One region of the Paraburkholderia pallida genome, then DNA from elsewhere that is predicted to be linked to it. Evidence: predicted binding sites of a transcription regulator. Region 1 holds the regulator's gene; the other holds the start of a gene.
What was found. The regulator LexA, encoded in region 1, represses DNA repair genes until DNA is damaged. The targets are predictions, from matches to a motif close to ACTGTATNNNNATACAGT.
Positions count from the first base shown of each region.

Region 2: the regulator LexA is predicted to act here: its motif matches at 1,943-1,960, upstream of E1956_RS07520 (PA0069 family radical SAM protein).

Region 1 covers NZ_CP038148.1:2,139,535-2,148,752, reverse strand. Annotated here, with positions in the region: gene E1956_RS09750 (asparaginase) at 1-990, opposite strand, end outside; gene E1956_RS09745 (CysB family HTH-type transcriptional regulator) at 1,149-2,075, opposite strand; gene E1956_RS09740 (sulfate/molybdate ABC transporter ATP-binding protein) at 2,137-3,192, opposite strand; gene cysW (sulfate ABC transporter permease subunit CysW) at 3,195-4,181, opposite strand; gene cysT (sulfate ABC transporter permease subunit CysT) at 4,178-5,077, opposite strand; gene E1956_RS09725 (sulfate ABC transporter substrate-binding protein) at 5,233-6,276, opposite strand; gene lexA (transcriptional repressor LexA) at 6,571-7,221, shown strand; gene E1956_RS09715 (hypothetical protein) at 7,243-7,617, shown strand; gene E1956_RS09710 (DUF2939 domain-containing protein) at 7,747-8,463, shown strand; gene E1956_RS09705 (universal stress protein) at 8,582-9,052, opposite strand.
Region 2 covers NZ_CP038148.1:1,652,889-1,662,106, reverse strand. Annotated here, with positions in the region: gene E1956_RS07530 (PQQ-dependent sugar dehydrogenase) at 1-20, shown strand, start outside; gene E1956_RS07525 (NINE protein) at 213-683, shown strand; gene E1956_RS07520 (PA0069 family radical SAM protein) at 714-1,907, opposite strand; gene E1956_RS07515 (Lrp/AsnC ligand binding domain-containing protein) at 2,045-2,533, opposite strand; gene E1956_RS07510 (D-amino acid dehydrogenase) at 2,712-3,998, shown strand; gene E1956_RS07505 (acyl-CoA dehydrogenase) at 4,099-5,886, opposite strand; gene E1956_RS07500 (electron transfer flavoprotein subunit alpha/FixB family protein) at 5,999-6,934, opposite strand; gene E1956_RS07495 (electron transfer flavoprotein subunit beta/FixA family protein) at 6,950-7,699, opposite strand; gene E1956_RS07490 (MetQ/NlpA family ABC transporter substrate-binding protein) at 7,936-8,733, opposite strand; gene E1956_RS07485 (methionine ABC transporter permease) at 8,774-9,218, opposite strand, start outside.

The DNA of each region.
Region 1 (9,218 bases):
CGTGCCCGCCGCAAGCGCGAGCATCAGCAGCACACGCGCCTTATAGGGGTTCAGCGTGCCAGCCGAAACGAAGCCGAGCGCATCGTCCTTCGCCGCGCCGTTGTGCATCACGTGACCCGAGCCCACGCGCGACGCACGCACCACGGCAATGCCCTTGGCCGCCGCTTCAACGAGCGCCTGCTGCAGCGTGGCGTGAATCGAGCCGTTACCGGTGCCCGCCACGACGATGCCGCGCACGCCCACGGCCACGAGCGCATCCACAGCAATACGCGAAACGCCTGCATAGCTCGTGACGATCTCGACGTGCGGCCATTGTGTGTCTGCCGTGAACGGCGCATCCACGGTATGGGGGCGCAGCGCGCGACGCTGGAATTCCACCCGCCCATCCTGCACCCAGCCCAGCGCGCCAATCTCGGGCGACTGGAACGCGTCCACCGCATAGGTGCTGATCTTGGTGACATCGCGCGCGCAATGGATGCGGTTGTTGAACGCCACCAGCACGCCCTGCCCCGCCGCCTGGCCGCTTGCCGCCAGGGTCACCGCGTTGAGCAGGTTCAGCGGGCCGTCGGCGGAAAGCGCCGAGGCGGGCCGCATGGCCGCGGTCAAGATGACGGGCTTGGGGCTCTTCACCACGAGATGCAGCAGGTACGCGGTTTCTTCGAGCGTATCGGTGCCGTGCGTGATCACGACGGCGTCGATGTCGTCGCTGGCGAGCAACTCGTTCACGCGCTGCGCGAGCGTGCTCCAGAGCGCGAACGACATGTCCTTGCTGTCGACGCTCGCCACCTGCTCGGCGTGGATCTGCGCGACCGTGTCGAGGCCCGGCACGGCCGCGAGCAACTGCGCCACGCCGATCACGCCGGCCTGATACCCAGCGGTATTGGCCGCGTCGGGGGCGGAGCCCGCGATAGTGCCGCCGGTGGCAAGCACGGCGACGCGCGGCAGCGCCCGGGCGCCGGCCGCGGTTTGGGATGGGGTGGGTGTATTCATGGCGCCGATTTTAAGCGATCCGCCAGGCGCCCCGACATAGACAGAAGCCCGACGAAAGACCGGGCCAGAGGCCACGCGCGGAATCAGGGCGGAGTCCGCGCAGAAACGGGCCCAAGCCCTGTCCGAGTGCGTCCGAACCCCGGCCAGGCCCGCGCCGCTCAGGCCGGCTCGCGCAACTGGCTCGCGATCTGCTGCTCCGTGAGCTGGGGCGCGAACATTTCAATGAGCTTGTAGGCGTACTGGCGCAGGAAGGCGCCCTTGCGCAGGCCCACGCGCGTCGTGCTGGCCTCGAACAGATGTTGCGTGTCGAGCGCGACGAGCTCGCTGTCGCGCTTCGGGTCGTAGGCCATCGCGGCCACCACGCCCACGCCCATGCCCAGCTCGACGTAGGTCTTGATCACGTCCGCGTCGATGGCGGTCAGCACTACGTCCGGCACGGTGCCCGCCTTCGCGAACGCCTGGTCGATATGCGAGCGGCCCGTGAAATCCTGATCGTAGGTGATGATCGGATACTCGGCGATCTCCTCGAGCGTGAGGTTCTCGCGGCCCACGAGCGGGTGCGTCTTCGGCACGACCACCACGTGATGCCACGAATAGCACGGGAACGTCACGATATCGGGGAAACGGTCGAGCGCTTCGGTCGAGATGCCGATATCGGCCTCGCCGTTGATGATCATCTGCGCGATCTGCTGCGGATTGCCCTGGCGCAGCGCGAGATGCACCTTCGGAAACACTTCGCGGAACTGGTGCACGACCTTGGGCAGCGCATAGCGCGCCTGCGTGTGCGTCGTGGCCACGACGAGGTGGCCGCTGTCCTGATCGGCGAACTGGCGCGCCACGCGGCGCAGGTTCTCGGCGTCGAGCAGCATGCGCTCGATCAGCTGATGCACGGCCTTGCCCGGCTCCGTGAGGCCCGTGAGGCGCTTGCCGCGGCGAATGAAGATGTCGACGCCGAGCTCGTCCTCCAGATCCTTGATCTGCTTCGACACGCCCGACTGCGACGTATAGAGCACGTTGGCCACTTCGGTCAGGTTCATGTTCTGCCGCACGGCTTCGCGCACGAAACGCAACTGCTGAAAATTCATGTTCTTCTCTCCGGAACTGCCGACCGATTATTCGTTATTTGTTGATCGCTCATTGGGCCAATCAGGCGGGAAACACGCGCAGCCCGCGCGGCACCGCCGTCACGCCGTCGCCGACCGAAAGGCTCAGCGCGCGCCACGTCTCGCGGTCGAGCTGCGCCTCGAGCGCACCGCCCGTGCGGCTTTCGAGCTCCACGCGCACGGCGCCGGCCAGTGTCACCACGCGGCGCACGTCCACGACGATACCGTCGCGATGCGCGTCGGCCTCGCGGTGCAGCACGAGATCGTGCGGCCGCACGTAGGCGAGCGCGGGGCCTTCGAAGCCGGCCTGCACCGCAATCGGCTGCGCCGCGCCGTCGGCCACGAAGCCGTGCACATCGACGCGGCCGCGCAAACGGTTCGCCGCGCCCAGGAACTCGTAGACGAACGCCGACTGGGGATGATCGTACACGTCTTGCGGGCTGCCCACCTGCTCCACATGCCCATGATTCATCACGACGATGCGATCCGCCACTTCGAGCGCCTCCTCCTGGTCGTGCGTGACGAAGATTGTCGAGATGTGCAGGTCGTCGTGCAGGCGCCGCAGCCAGCTGCGCAACTCCTTGCGCACCTTGGCGTCGAGCGCGCCGAACGGCTCGTCGAGCAGCAGCACTTTCGGCTCCACCGCCAGCGCGCGCGCGAGCGCAATACGCTGGCGCTGGCCGCCAGACAGCTCGGACGGATAGCGCTGCGCGAGCCAGTCGAGCTGCACGAGCTTGAGCAGCTCGTGCACTTTTTCGCGGATCTGCGCTTCCGAGGGACGCTCGTTGCGCGGCTTCACGCGCAACCCGAACGCCACGTTCTCGAACACGGTCATATGGCGGAACAGCGCGTAATGCTGGAACACGAAGCCCACCTGGCGCTCGCGCGCCCCCACCGTGCCCACGTCCTGCCCCTGAAGCACAACCTGGCCCTCATCGGCGTATTCGAGACCCGCGATCACACGCAGCAGCGTGGTCTTGCCACAACCGGAAGGCCCGAGCAAGGCGACCAGCTCGCCAGCCGGAAAATCGAGCGAAACATTGTCGAGCGCCGTGAAGTCGCCGAAGCGCTTTTGCAGATTGCGAACGATGATGCCCATCTTTACAGCTCTCCCTGTTGAAGCGGTTGGCGCAGGACGCCTGCGTGCTGTGCTTGTTGTCCGTTGGCGGTGGCCGGCGTGCCCAGCGGTCCCGCGAAGGCCGGCACGTCACCCGATTCGCGCAATTCGGCGGACAGGTGGCGCTCGGCCAGCAGCTTGAGACCCAGCGTCACGAGCGCGAGCAACGCGAGCAGCGAGGCCACGGCGAACGCCGCCGCGAAGTTGTATTCGTTGTAGAGGATCTCGACGTGCAGCGGCATGGTGTCGGTCTGGCCGCGAATGTGGCCCGACACCACCGAGACCGCGCCAAATTCGCCCATCGCGCGCGCGTTGCAGAGAATCACGCCGTACAGCAGGCCCCAGCGGATATTCGGCAGCGTCACGCGCCGGAACATCTGCCAGCCCGAGGCGCCGAGCACGTGCGCGGCTTCTTCCTCATCGTTGCCCTGGGCCTGCATCAGCGGAATCAGCTCGCGCGCGACGAACGGGAACGTCACGAAGATCGTCGCGAGCACGATGCCCGGCACCGCGAAGATGATCTGCACGTCGTGGTCCGCGAGCCAGGGGCCGAGCCAGCCCTGCGCGCCGAACAGCAGCACGTAGATGAGCCCCGAAATCACGGGCGAAACCGAAAACGGCAGGTCGATCAAGGTCGTGAGCAGCGCCTTGCCGCGGAACTCGAACTTGGCGATCGCCCACGACGCGGCGAGGCCAAACGCGAGATTGAGCGGCACGGCAATCGCGGCGGTGATCAGCGTGAGCTTGATCGCGGCGAGCGCGTCGGGGTCGGCGAGCGATTCGAAATAGAAGCCGATGCCCTTGCTCAAGGCCTGCCAGAACACCGCGACGAGCGGCACCACGAGAAACAGTGCGAGAAACGCGAGCGCGACGCCGGTGAGGAGCCAGCGCACCCACAGCGCTTCGGTGACGGGGTCCGGACGGCCCGCGTTCGGTCGGCGTGCGCCCTTTTGACGGACTGCAGTGCTCATTGCACACCTCCAGCGGTGGCTGCCACGTTCGCCGTGTTCGGCGCGCCTGCCGACGACGCCCCGCGGCTCGTGCGCCGCTGCAGATACCACTGCAGCGTGTTGATCAGCAGCAGCATGACGAACGACACGCACAGCATCACCACGGCGAGCGCCGTGGCGCCCGCGTAATCGTATTGCTCGAGCTTCGTGATGATGAGCAGCGATGTGATTTCCGATTTCATCGGCACATTGCCGGCGATGAAGATGACCGAACCGTACTCGCCCAACGCGCGCGCGAACGCGAGCGCAAAGCCCGTGAGCAGCGCGGGCAGCGCGGCCGGCAGCACCACGCGGCGAAACGTCAGCCAGCGCGACGCGCCCAGGCACGCGGCGGCTTCCTCCTGCTCGCGCTCGAACTCCTCGAGCACGGGCTGCACCGTGCGCACGACAAACGGCAAGCCGATGAACGTGAGCGCCACGAGCACGCCGAGCGGCGTGAACGCGATCTTGATGCCGAGCGGCTGCAGATACTGACCGATCCAGCCGTTGCCCGCATACACGGCGGCGAGCGAGATGCCGGCCACGGAAGTCGGCAGTGCGAACGGCAGATCGACGAGTGCGTCGATCACGCGCTTGAAGGGAAACGTATAGCGCACCAGCACCCACGCGAGCAAGAATCCGAACACCGCGTTGATGAGCGCGCCGCCGAGCGCGGAGAAAAACGTCAGGCGGTAAGAGGCGATCACGCGCGGCGACGCCACGGCGCGCACGAACTGCGCCCAGTCGAGCGTCGCGGTCTTGAGGAACGTGGCCGCGAGCGGAATGAGCACCACGAGGCTCAGATACGCCACCGTGATGCCGAGCGTCACGCCGAATCCCGGCAGCGCACCTGGCCTCTGTAATCGAAACGTCGTCATGCTCTATCTCTTCACATGGGTTGCGCGGAGCGCCCTCGTTGCGTGCCGCACATGGGTCGTCCTGCGTCGAAAAGCGCGCCTCGTCGGGCGCGCCTTGTTGTTGTGTGTTCCGTTGCTTACCGCAGCCGCTTGTTCCAGCCGCGTGTTGAAGCCGATTACTGCGGTTGATAAATCGAATCGAACACGCCGCCATCCGCGAAATGCGTCTTCTGGGCGTTGGTCCAGCCGCCGAAGGTGTCGTCGACCGTATAGAGCTTCAGCTTCGGAAACTTCGCCGTGAGCGCCGCGGGCACCTTGTCCGAGCGCGGACGATAGAAGTTCTTCGCGGCAATCTCCTGGCCCTCTTCGCTATAGAGGAACTGCAGGTACGCCTGCGCCACCTTGCGCGTGCCGCGCTTGTCCACGACCTTGTCGACCACCGCAACCGGCGGCTCCGCCAGGATGCTCGCCGAAGGCACCACGATCTCGAACTTCTCCGGCCCGAACTCCTTGAGCGAGAGGAATGCCTCGTTTTCCCAGGCGATCAGCACGTCGCCGATGTCACGCTGCACAAAGCTCGTGGTCGCGCCGCGCGCGCCCGAGTCGAGCACGCCCGCGTTCTTGTAGAGCTTCGTGACGAATTCCTTCGCCTTTTGCTCGTTGCCGCCCGGCTGATGCAGCGCATAGGACCACGCCGCGAGGTAGTTCCAGCGCGCGCCGCCCGAGGTCTTCGGATTGGGCGTGACGATCGACACGCCGGGCTTCACGAGGTCGTCCCAGTCCTTGATGTGCTTCGGATTGCCCTTGCGCACGAGAAACACGATGGTCGAGGTGTACGGCGAGGCGTTGTCGGGCAGGCGCTTTTGCCAGTCCTTCTCGATCAGCCCTTTGTTGGCAAGCGCGTCGATGTCCCAGGCGAGCGCGAGCGTCACGACGTCGGCCTGCAGCCCGTCGAGCACCGAGCGCGCCTGCGCGCCCGAGCCGCCGTGCGACTGCTTGATGGTGAGCGTCTCGCCCGTCTTCGCCTTCCACTCCTTGCTGAAGGCCGCATTGATGTCCTGATACAGCTCGCGCGTCGGATCGTAGGAGACGTTGAGCAGCGCCGTGTCCGCATGCGCGGCCGGCGCCAGCGCGGCCATGCCCAGCAGCGGCGCCACGCCGATCACCAGTTTCGCCGCCAGCGTCCTGACCCATGCGCGCCCCGTAGTGCCTTGTTTCATCTGTTTTTTCTCCGTGTCGTCGTGCGTTTTCGTTTGTCGTGCAGCAATCGATGGAGGCCAGTCTAGCGATTGGCTTACATTATTAAAAATGATGTTTTCTCATTCTTTAATACGTAAAAGTGGTAAGGACGGAGGAATCGGGCGCTCGAGCGTGTTTTCGTCTGTGATTTCGTCGGGTTGAGCGCAGGAAAGCGCCGCTGCGGGGCCATCCCGATCACAAACCTCAAGTAACACTTGAAAAGCGGCGAGTACTGTATAAAAATACAGTTACCTGTTCAAACATACAGTGGCGCCATGACCAAACTCACCGCACGACAGCAGCAGGTTTTCGATCTGATCCGCCGCGCGATCGAGCGCACGGGCTTTCCGCCCACGCGCGCTGAAATCGCCGCCGAACTGGGCTTCAGCTCGGCCAACTCGGCGGAGGAACACCTGCGGGCGCTGGCGCGCAAGGGCGTGATCGAGCTGGCTGCGGGCGCTTCGCGCGGCATTCGCCTGCTGCCCGGCCCCGACGACCTGCCGCACCAGTTCACGCTGCCGCACGCGAGCATCATGCAGCTCTCGCTGCCGCTCGTTGGCCGCGTCGCGGCGGGCAGCCCGATCCTCGCGCAAGAACACATCTCGCAGAACTACACCTGCGACCCGGCGCTCTTCTCGAGCCGGCCCGACTACCTGCTGAAGGTGCGCGGCCTGTCCATGCGCGACGCGGGCATCCTCGACGGCGACCTGCTCGCCGTGCAGAAAAAGAGCGAAGCGAAAGACGGCCAGATCATCGTTGCGCGCCTCGGCGACGACGTGACCGTGAAGCGCCTGAAGCGGCAGCCCAACGGCATCGAGCTGATTGCCGAGAACCCCGACTACGAGAACATCTTCGTCGCGGTCGGCAGCGCGGACTTCGCGCTCGAAGGCATTGCCGTCGGTCTGATCCGCCCCACCGAATTCTGATAATTCCGCCTGGAGAGAGTCATGGAACGCCTTGCCCGCCTGTTGCCCTTCCGTCAATTCGGCCGTCTGCGTCATCTGCGCGGGATTGCCTCGTGCGCAATGCGTGAGGCGCGCGCCTCCGCGGCCGCGCTGGGCCGCCAGGTCAATGGTTCGCTGTTCGACGACATCGAGCGCGAAGAGGAAGCCCCCGCGCTGCCTTCGGCGCAGCCGGCGTTCGCACGCGTCTCGCTCAACAGCACGCTGAATGCGGAACAGCCGGGCCGCCGCGCGCCGGTGCGCGTCTATCACGGCCAGTCGCGGCTCATCATGGTGGGCACGATGGAAGCGGTGTGCCGCGCCATCGACCTCTGCATCGCGGAACAGCAAGCCGACCTGCCCTCCGCACTGGCGAAGTAAGCACACCGCAGTCGCCCCGCAGTGACCCCGGAGTGACCCCGTAGTCGCTCGGTAATCGATACGCCAGGGATCGTTTTTGATTGCGCGCGGTCAACACCCTGTTTGCCTATTTCAGGGTTGCCCTACTCAATGACCGACATCCAAACGAATTCCCGCAAATCGGCGAGCTGGAAGAAACCGGTCGCAATCGCCGTCGCGGCGGTTGCGATCGTGGCCGCTGCAGGCTACGGCTATGCGTCGCCGTACATCGCCCTGAATCACCTCAAGGCAGCCGCCGACGCACGCGACGCGGCCGCTCTGGACGAATACGTCGATTACCCGGCGCTACGCGTGAGCCTGAAGCAACAGATCGGCGAGATGCTGCAACGGCGCATCGAGGCCGCGCACGCCAGCAACCCGCTACAGCTCTTTGGCGCGGTTATCGGCAGCGTGCTGATTGGCCCGCTCGTGGACGCGTATGTCACACCCGACGGCGTCGCCGCGCTGCTCAGCGGCATGCCGCCGACTGGCAAGCCAGGCGAGCGGCCTGCGCCTGCGCAACCGTCCGAGGCGCCGCCATCGTCGCAAGCGGGCGCGGCCACGCCGGGTGGGGCCGCACCGGGCGAATCCACGCCGCCCGCTCCCGGCAATTCGGGCACACAGCCACAACAGCAGCAAAACCAGCCCCGGGCGGAAACCTCAGCGGGGTATCGCGGGCTGAACACGTTTGCCGTCACGTGGCAGCGCAACGCCAAAAGCGAGCGCTATGCCGCCATCCTGCAGCGTCATGGACTGTTTTCGTGGAAGCTCACGGCTGTGGAGTTGAACTGGCCGGATGGCGACAGCGGCGCAAACGCGTCGAATTGATGAAGTGCGCGGGAAACGGGAGGACTGCGGCGAGCCATCCTGACAGTTGGCCGCCGCTTTGGGATCATTGTGTGGACGCCTCAAAAGCGTCCACACAATGCGTAGAGAGCAGCCGCGGTTAGGCCGCCGCCTGCTGCTGTTTTTCCTCAGCCGCCGAAGAGCAGGCTACGAGTATGCTGCACGTCACGCGGTCGAGCAGCGGCGTATTGCCTGCGCCCATCCACCAGCGCGACAGCCCGGTGCGGCAGCGGTGCCCCACCACCACGAGATCGACGTGCAACTCGTTGGCGAGATTCGCAATCTCGTCGATCGGATGCCCGAACGCGAAGTGGCCCTGCGCGCGCACGCCGCGCTCGGTCAGCCAATCCACGCCTTCCTGCAAGATCTCGCGCGCCGTTTCTTCGAAGCGCCCGCACGCCACATCCGTGAGCAAGCCCGCGCTTTGAGCGATCGTCGAGCGCATGTCGACCACCGACAGCAAATGCGTCTCCGCATGCAGGTCCAATGCCAGATCCGCTCCGCAACGCAACGCCTTGCGGCCTTCGCGCGAGCCGTCATAGCAAAGCAGAATTTTCTTGTAGCTCGCCATCATCATCTCTCCCTACCCGGCTGGAAACGCGGGTCACAATCGCATGATGGTGCGCCGCAATTCGACATGCAAGGGCTGGAAAACGCCAGGTATGCTTGCACGCGCATGGTGCACGGGTACTGGGTTTGCGCGAAAACAATACTTGTCGCGACAGACATGGACGGGG
Region 2 (9,218 bases), 490 kb from region 1:
TGACCTATACGAAGCCGTAGTTGCGCGAAGCCCTGGTTGCCGCACGTGGCGCGGCCGCGCTCGCACGCCCGCCCGCCCGGCTTCGGGCATTTCCCGGCATAAGCGGCGCCATCTGCTTGCACGCGCGCACGCCACGTACAATGGCCGGCGGCCCACGTCCACGCGCGCTGTCAACGCAAGAGTCAACGCGCAGTCATCGAATCCGTCTGCCCATGTCCAATCAAAAGAATCCCGCACGCTTTCGCTCCAAGACACTCACCGCCGCCCTCGCCTTCCTGTTCGGCTGCCTCGGCGCGCACCGCTTCTATCTATATGGATCGCGCGACGTGTGGGGCTGGGCGCATCTCGCCGGCACGCTGCTCGGCATTCCCGGCGTGCTCCTGCTCATGGCCACCCAGCGCGCGTCGATACCCGGCTGGGCGCTGGCCGTGATCGGCGCCGTATCCGTGCTCTCGGCTTTTCTTGCCGCCATCGTCTATGGGCTGCGCCCGGACGCCAAGTGGGACGCGCAGTTCAATGCGGCCTTCGCCGGAAGCCGTGCGAGCCGTTCGGGCTGGACCGTGGTCTTCGTGGTGATCTTCTCGCTGCTGATCGGCGCGTTCTTGCTGATGACGGGCCTCGCCCTCTCGTTCCAGACTTACTTCGAATCGCAGGTCGAAGCGGCCAAGGCGCTCTCTCAATAACAACGGCGGCAGCGGCGCGCCAGGACAAAACTAGAACAAATCGAGTTGCGGCTTCTCGCGCACGGTCTTGGCGCGCACGAACGCCGACATGTCCAGGATGCCGTGGCGCCGCTCGTTCAACCCGAGCCGCGTCACGGCCTTGTGAAAGCGCTGCTTGAGCAGATCGGCCCAAAGCCCGGTGCCCTTCATGCGCTGCGAGAACGACGAGTCGTAATCCTTGCCGCCGCGCATGTCGCGCACGCGGCTCATCACGCGCGCGGCGCGTTGCGGGAAATGCGCCTCGAGCCAGCCTTCGAAGAGCGGCGCCACTTCCCACGGCAGACGCAGCACGATATAGCTCGCGCTCGTCGCGCCCGCCTCGGCGCAGGCCTCCAGCACGCGCTCCATATCCGGCTCGGTGACGAACGGAATCACGGGCGCGATGCTCACACCGACCGGAATGCCTGCCTGCGCGAGCGTGCGGATCGTGCGCAGCCGGCGCGCGGGCGTGGCCGCGCGCGGCTCGAGCGTGCGCGCGAGATCGGCGTCGAGCGTGGTGATCGTGATCGCGGCCATGAATTGCTGGCGCTGTGCCATGGGCACGAGCAGGTCGAGATCGCGCTCGATCAGCGAAGACTTGGTGATGGCCGCGAACGGATGCTCGCGCTCGCTCAGCACCTCGATCACGCGGCGCGTGATGCGCAGATCGCGCTCGACGGGCTGCCAGGCATCGGTATTCACGCCTAGTGCGATGGGCTCCGGCTCGTAAGCAGGCTTGGCGATTTCGCGCGCGAGCAGCTCGGGGGCGTTGATCTTCGCGTAAATGCGGCTCTCGAAATCGAGCCCCGGCGAGAGCCCGAGGTAGCTGTGCGTGGGCCGCGCGAAGCAGTAGATGCAGCCGTGCTCACAACCGCGATACGGATTGAGCGAAACATTGAACGGAATATCAGGCGACTGGTTGCGCGTGAGAATGCTTTTCGCGCGCTCCTCGAAGACCTGGGTGCGCAATGCGGGCGTTTCCTCGGCGGCGAAATCGCCCGCTCCGGCGCCCTCGCCGTCGCGCCCGGCATCGCCTTCGTGCGCGCCCGAGCCCTCGCCAGGCGGCACGTGCTGCCAGCCGTCGTCGAAAGCTTCGCGCTGATCGACCTCGTAACGCCCCTGCAGATTCGTGACTGCCCCACGCCCCTTGCGCGGCGCAGGCGGGGCGACAGGATACCAGGTGTCGGGGGTGGAGTCGGGGTCCAGTTCGTTCACGGCACAAAGCAACAAAGCGTCTTGATACTGTATAAATATACAGTATCAAGACGCTTTGTCGAGGGAGAAAAACGGGGGCGCTTTCGATTGCGCCTGCGCGTGCCGAAGCCCCGCGAACCGTCGCCCGGCTACTCGCCCACCGCGATCGTCAGGGTCTCCTTGATCTCCTCCATGACCACGTAGCTCTTCGACTGCACCGCACCCGGCAATTGCAGCAGGATGTCGCCGAGCAGCTTGCGGTAGTCGGCCATTTCGCCGATGCGCGCCTTGATCAGATAGTCGAAGTCGCCCGAGACCAGATGGCATTCGAGCACTTCCGGGATCTTCTTCACCTCGCGGCGGAACTGGTCGAACATGTTGCCGCTCTTGTGATCGAGCGTGATCTCCACGAACACCAGCAGCGCCGCACCCAGCACGTTCGGATTCACGCGCGCGTAATAGCCGGTGATGACGCCATCGCGCTCCATGCGCTTGACCCGCTCGATGCAGGGCGTGACGGAGAGCCCGACCTGCTCAGCCAGGTCCTTCATGGCCATGCGGCCGTCCTCTTGAAGCAGTTTCAGGATCCGGTGATCGAGCCGGTCCAGCGCACGGACCGGCTGACGCTGCGTTCTCATGTTTTTTTCCTGAAAATCCGAAAAATACGATAACAAAATCTGGACTGAGAACAATAGCATAGTCGATATTACTGGCTACATCCGATTTTTCATGCCATCGGCGCTGGACGACCCAAAAATGGGCGCAGCAGCGCGCGGCACAACGGCGTAGCCCTAACAAATCTAAATGGAGCAGGCTATGCGAGTCGTCGTGTTGGGCAGTGGTGTGGTCGGGGTTGCCAGCGCCTGGTATCTTGCCCGCGCGGGCCATGAAGTGACGGTGATCGACCGCGAGTCCGGTCCCGCACTCGAAACCAGTTTTGCCAACGCCGGCCAGATCTCGCCCGGTTATGCCGCGCCGTGGGCCGCGCCGGGCGTGCCGCTCAAGGCGATCAAATGGATGTTCGAAAAGCACGCGCCGCTCGCCATCCGCCTCGACGGCACGAAGTTCCAGCTGCAGTGGATGTGGCAGATGCTGCAGAACTGCACGGCCGAGCGCTACGCGCTCAACAAGGGCCGCATGGTGCGCCTCGCCGAATACAGCCGCGACTGCCTGCAGGCGCTGCGCGCCGACACCGGCATCCAGTACGAGGGCCGCACGGGCGGCACGCTGCAGGTGTTCCGCACGCAGCAGCAATTCGACGGCGCAGCGAAGGACATCGCCGTGTTGAAGGATGCGAACGTCCCCTACGAGCTGCTCACGGCCGCCGAACTCGGCCGCGCCGAGCCGGCGCTCGCGGCGGTTTCGCACAAGCTCACCGGCGGCCTGCGCCTGCCCGGCGACGAAACCGGCGACTGCCAGCTCTTCACCACGCGTCTCGCGAAAATGGCCGAGGAGCTGGGCGTCAAGTTCCGCTACAACACGCCGATCGACGGCCTCGCCGTGCAGGGCGAGCGCATCGTGGGCGTGCAGTGCGGCAGCGAGCTCGTGCGCGCCGACTCGTATGTCGTCGCGCTCGGCTCGTTCTCCACGAAGATGCTGGCCGGCCTCGTGAAGATCCCGGTCTACCCGCTCAAGGGCTACTCGATCACCGCGCCGATCGTCGATGCAGGCGCTGCGCCGGTTTCCACCGTGCTCGACGAGACCTACAAGATCGCGATCACGCGTTTCGACGACCGCATCCGCGTGGGCGGCATGGCCGAGATCGTGGGCTACGACAAGACGCTGAAGCAGGCGCGCCGCGAGACGCTCGAAATGTGCGTGAACGACCTGTTCCCGGGCGGCGGCGACACCTCGCAGGCCACCTTCTGGACCGGCCTGCGTCCGATGACGCCGGACGGCACGCCGGTGGTGGGCCGCACCCCGTTCTCGAACCTGTTCCTGAACACGGGGCACGGCACGCTCGGCTGGACCATGTCGTGCGGCTCGGGCCAGTTGCTCGCCGACCTCATCTCGGGCAAGAAGCCCGCGATCAAGGCCGACGATCTCTCGGTCTATCGCTACCTCGGGGAAACGCAAGGCGAGCATCGCCCGGCCTACGCTTAATGCGTCCTCTGTGTCTGATGTGAAAACGGCGCCCCTCGGGCGCCGTTTTTCGTTTCGGCCGCGTCATTGCCTTACGGCCAGCCAACATCGTCAGGCATCCTCAGAACTGATCCTCCGATAGCGCCAGCATGCCCTCCGCGCCATTCGCGCTGACGATCGCCGCCTCGAGCGCCACGGCCTGCGGCAGCACGTGCACGGCGAAGCATTGCGCCGTCGCGATCTTCGCGCCGTGGAACTTCGGATCGTCCTGCATCAGACGCTGCGAGGCGAGCATCGCGCGCGCCATCTGCCAGCCGCCGAGCACGACGCCCGCCAGCTTCAGATAAGGCACGCTGCCGGCGAAGACCGCGTTCGGATCGCGCTTCGCGTTGGCCAGCACGAAGCCCACCGCCGAGGCCAACGCCTGCTGACCAAGCGCCAGGTGCTTCGCCATCGACTTGAATGCGGCGCCTTCGTGCGTACCGAGTTCCGCAACGGTCTGCCCGATCTCGTCGATGAGCACCTGCGCCGCCGCGCCGCCGTCGCGCAGCGTCTTGCGGCCGATGAGGTCGTTGGCCTGAATCGCCGTGGTGCCCTCGTAGATCGCCAGGATGCGCGCGTCACGATAGAACTGCGCCGCGCCCGTCTCCTCGATGAAACCCATGCCGCCGTGCACCTGCACGCCGAGGCTCGCCACGTCGATGGCGAGCTCCGTGCTCCAGCCCTTCACGATCGGCACGAGGTATTCGTAGCGCGCTTGATGCTGCGCGCGCACCGCCTCGTCCGGATGCCGATGCGCGCGATCGCTCTCCCCCGCCGCCACGTACGCGAGCGCGCGCGCGGCCTCGGTGAGCGCGCGCATGGTCGAGAGCATGCGGCGCACGTCGGGGTGGTGAATGATGGTGACGGCTGCTTTGGACGAGCCGTCCACCGGGCGGCTCTGCACGCGCTCCTTCGCATACGCGGCCGCCTTCTGATACGCGCGCTCCGAGATCGCCACGCCCTGCATGCCCACGGCGAAGCGCGCCGCGTTCATCATGATGAACATGTATTCGAGGCCGCGATTCTCCTCGCCGATCAACTGGCCGACCGCGCCGCCATAATCGCCGTATTGCAGCACGGCCGTCGGGCTCGCCTTGATGCCGAGCTTGTGCTCGATGGAGACGCAATGCACGTCGTTGCGCATACCGGGCGAGCCGTCGTCGTTGACGAGAAACTTCGGCACGATGAAGAGCGAGATGCCCTTCACGCCTTCGGGCGCAGTCGGCGTGCGCGCGAGCACGAGATGGACGATGTTCTCCGCCATGTCGTGCTCGCCCCAGGTGATGAAGATCTTGGTGCCGAACAGCTTGTAGCTGCCATCGGCCTGCGGCTCGGCGCGCGTGCGCACGGCCGCGAGATCGGAGCCTGCCTGCGGCTCGGTGAGATTCATCGTGCCGGTCCACTCGCCCGAGATGAGCTTGGGCACGAAGCGCTTTTTCTGTTCTTCGCTGCCCGCCGTGAGCAGCGCCTCGATCGCGCCGTCGCTCAGGAGCGGGCACAGCGCGAACGACAGGTTCGCCGCGTTGAGCATCTCCACGCACGGCGTGCCAACGAGCTTGGGCAAGCCCTGTCCTTCGTATTCCTGAGGATGCTGCACGCCCTGCCAGCCGCCCGCCACGTATTGACGAAAGGCATCGGCGAAACCGGGTGACGTGTGCACCTGGCCGTTTTCCCAGCGGCTGGGATTGCGATCGCCTTCGACGTTCAGCGGTGCCAGCACCTCTTCACACAACTTCGCGCATTCCTGAAGCACGGCCTGCACGGTCTCGGGCGTGACGTCCTCGCCACCCGGCAGCGCGGCGATCTCGTCGAGTCCTGCCAGCTCCTTCATCACGAACAGCATGTCGCTTATCGGTGCGTTGTACATGGCCGTTGTCTCCGGTCGAGGCTTGCGATGATGAAAAAAAGGGGCGCTCGAAGCGCCCCTTTGTGTGTCGCCGGACATCGCACTGCGTCCGGCTTCGCCTGTGCTGCGGCGCTTAGCCGAGCTCTTTGACGAGCTCCGGCACGACGGTGAACAGATCGCCCACGAGGCCGTAGTCGGCCACGCTGAAGATCGGTGCTTCTTCGTCCTTGTTGATCGCCACGATCACCTTCGAGTCCTTCATGCCTGCCAAGTGCTGGATCGCGCCCGAGATGCCCACTGCGATGTAGAGCTGCGGTGCGACGATCTTGCCGGTCTGGCCGACCTGGTAGTCGTTGGGGACGTAGCCCGCGTCGACTGCCGCGCGCGAGGCGCCCAGTGCGGCGTTGAGCTTGTCGGCGAGCGGCTCGAGAACCTTCGTGTAGTTCTCGCCGCTGCCCAGACCCCGGCCACCCGAGACGATGATCTTCGCGCTCGTGAGTTCCGGACGGTCGAGCTTCGTGACTTCACGGCCGACGAATTGCGTGAGGCCGCTGTCCGCTGCCGCTTCGATCTTCTCCACCGCTGCGCTGCCGCCTTCGGCCGCAACCGCGTCGAAGCCGGTCGTGCGAACCGTGATGACCTTGATCGGATCAACCGATTGCACGATCGCAATTGCGTTGCCCGCGTAGATCGGACGCTCGAACGTGTCCGGCGAATCCACTGCCGTGATGTCCGAGATCTGCGCGACGTCCAGCTTCGCGGCGATACGCGGCGTGACGTTCTTGCCCGCGGCGGTTGCCGGCGCCAGGATGTGCGTGTAGTTCTTCGCGATCGAAAGCACCGTCGCTTCGACATTCTCCGCGAGGCCCTGCTCGAGCTGCGGCGCGTCAGCCAGCAGCACCTTCGAGACGCCGGCGATCTTCGCCGCCGCTTCAGCGGCAGCCTGGGCGTTGTGGCCCGCGATCAGCACGTGCACGTCGCCGCCGATCTTCTGCGCGGCAGCCACGGTGTTCAGCGTCGCAGCCTTGATGGATGCGTTGTCGTGTTCAGCAATAACCAGATTCGTCATTTTCGTCTCGCTCCCTTACAGCACCTTGGCTTCGGTCTTCAGCTTCTCGACCAGCGTCTTCACGTCGGCGACCTTCACGCCGGCGCTGCGCTTGGGCGGCTCGGCAACCTTCAGGGTCTTCAGACGCGGCGTGACGTCCACACCGAGGTCTTCGGGCCTGATCGTTTCCAGCGGCTTCTTCTTCGCCTTCATGATGTTCGGCAGCGTGACGTAGCGCGGCTCGTTCAGGCGCAGGTCCGTCGTGACCACTGCGGGCAGCTTCAGCGAGAGCGTTTCCGCGCCGCCGTCGACTTCACGCGCGACCGTGGCACGGCCGTCGGCGACCGTGATCTTCGAAGCGAAGGTTGCTTGCGGCAGGTTCGCCAGCGCGGCGAGCATCTGGCCGGTCTGGTTCGAATCATCGTCGATGGCCTGCTTGCCGAGGATCACGAGCTGCGGCTGCTCCTTGTCGACGAGCGCCTTGAGCAGCTTCGCCACGGCGAGCGGCTGCAGGTCTTCATTCGACTCGATCAGGATCGCGCGGTCCGCGCCGATCGCCAGCGCCGTGCGCAGCGTTTCCTGCGCCTGGGCCACACCGGCCGACACGGCGATCACTTCCGTCGCCACACCGGCTTCCTTCAGACGAACCGCCTCTTCCACGGCGATTTCGTCGAACGGGTTCATCGACATCTTTACGTTGGCGATGTCGACGCCCGTGCCATCCGACTTCACACGAACTTTGACGTTGTAATCGACTACGCGCTTGACTGGCACAAGGACTTTCATTCACATGCTCCGAAGTTACGAATACGTCAACCTGGCGGACATTATAGCGATAGCGTTCCCGCACGCATCCACCCGCCAGCACATTTCCCGCACAACCCGCTTCTGCCCCTGCTTAGCCGTCAGTTGCGAACGATCGTGCTATTTTAAGCCGGAAAAAACCCGGGCATCAAGTCCGGGTTTCTCCGACCGAATTCTCTACCTAATCCGGCACTTATCTCTCACCCGCCGGGCCGGGCTCACCACGACGCGACCACGGCCCCGCCGAACTTCTGCTCGATGTATTGCTTCACTTCCGGCGAGTGGTAAGCCGCCACCAGCTTGGCCGCCCACGGTTTGTTGCGGTCGGCCGCGCGGATCGCGATGATGTTCACGTACGGCCCGTTCGGGTCTTCGATCGCGATCGCGTCCTGCTTCGGCTTGAGCCCCGCTTCCATCGCGAAGTTCGTGTTGATCGCCGCGGCGTCTACATCATCGAGCGAGCGCGGAATCTGCGCAGCGTCCAATTCGACTATCTTCAGCTTCCTGGGGTTTTCCACGATGTCGAGCGGCGTTGCCTTCAAGCCGGCACCGGCACGCAGCTTGATGAGGCCCTGCTTCTCCAGCAGCAGCAACGCGCGGCCGCCGTTGGTCGGATCATTGGGAACCGCAATGCGCGCACCCGGCTTGAGCTCCGCGAGCGTCTTGACCTTCTTCGAGTAGATGCCCATCGGGAACGTGACCGTGTCGGCGAGCTTGATCAGCTTGTAGCCGCGGTCCTTCACCTGCGCGTCGAGATACGGCTCGTGCTGATAGCTGTTCGCATCGAGGTCGCCGCCTGCGAGCGCCGCGTTCGGCTGCACGTAGTCGGAGAATTCGACGATCTTGATCGTGAGGCCGTTCTTCGCCGCGACCTGCTTCACCACCTCCATCACCTGCTCATGCGGGCCGCCCGTCACGCCAACCTTGATGGTCTCGTCGGCGTGCGCGAGAAGCGGTGCAAGCAGCGACGCCGCGCCAAGCGCAGCCGCCAGCCGGATCATGAAACGACGCTGCATATCCAACCCTTGTTCTGTATAGCGGTTATCGAAGGACTGCTTATTTATGGCTCAGGCGCCGCACGAGCCAGTCGCCGAACGACTGCACGAGCTGCACGAACACGATCAGGATCACGACGACGATCAGCATGACCTCGGGCTCGAAGCGCTGATAGCCGTAGCGGATGCCGAGGTCGCCCAGACCGCCGCCGCCGATTGCGCCCGCCATCGCCGAATAGCCGACGAGCGAGATGAACGTGATCGTCAAGCCGGCCACCACGCCCGGCAGCGACTCGGGCAGCAGCACCTTGAAGACGATCTGCTCCGTGCTCGCGCCCATGGCCTGCGCGGCTTCGATCAGGCCGCGGTCGACCTCGCGCAGCGCGGTTTCCACGAGACGCGCGATGAACGGCGCGGCGGAAATCGTGAGCGGCACGATGGCGGCCGCGGTGCCGATCGACGAGCCCACCACGACGCGCGTGAACGGAATCACGGCCACGAGCAGG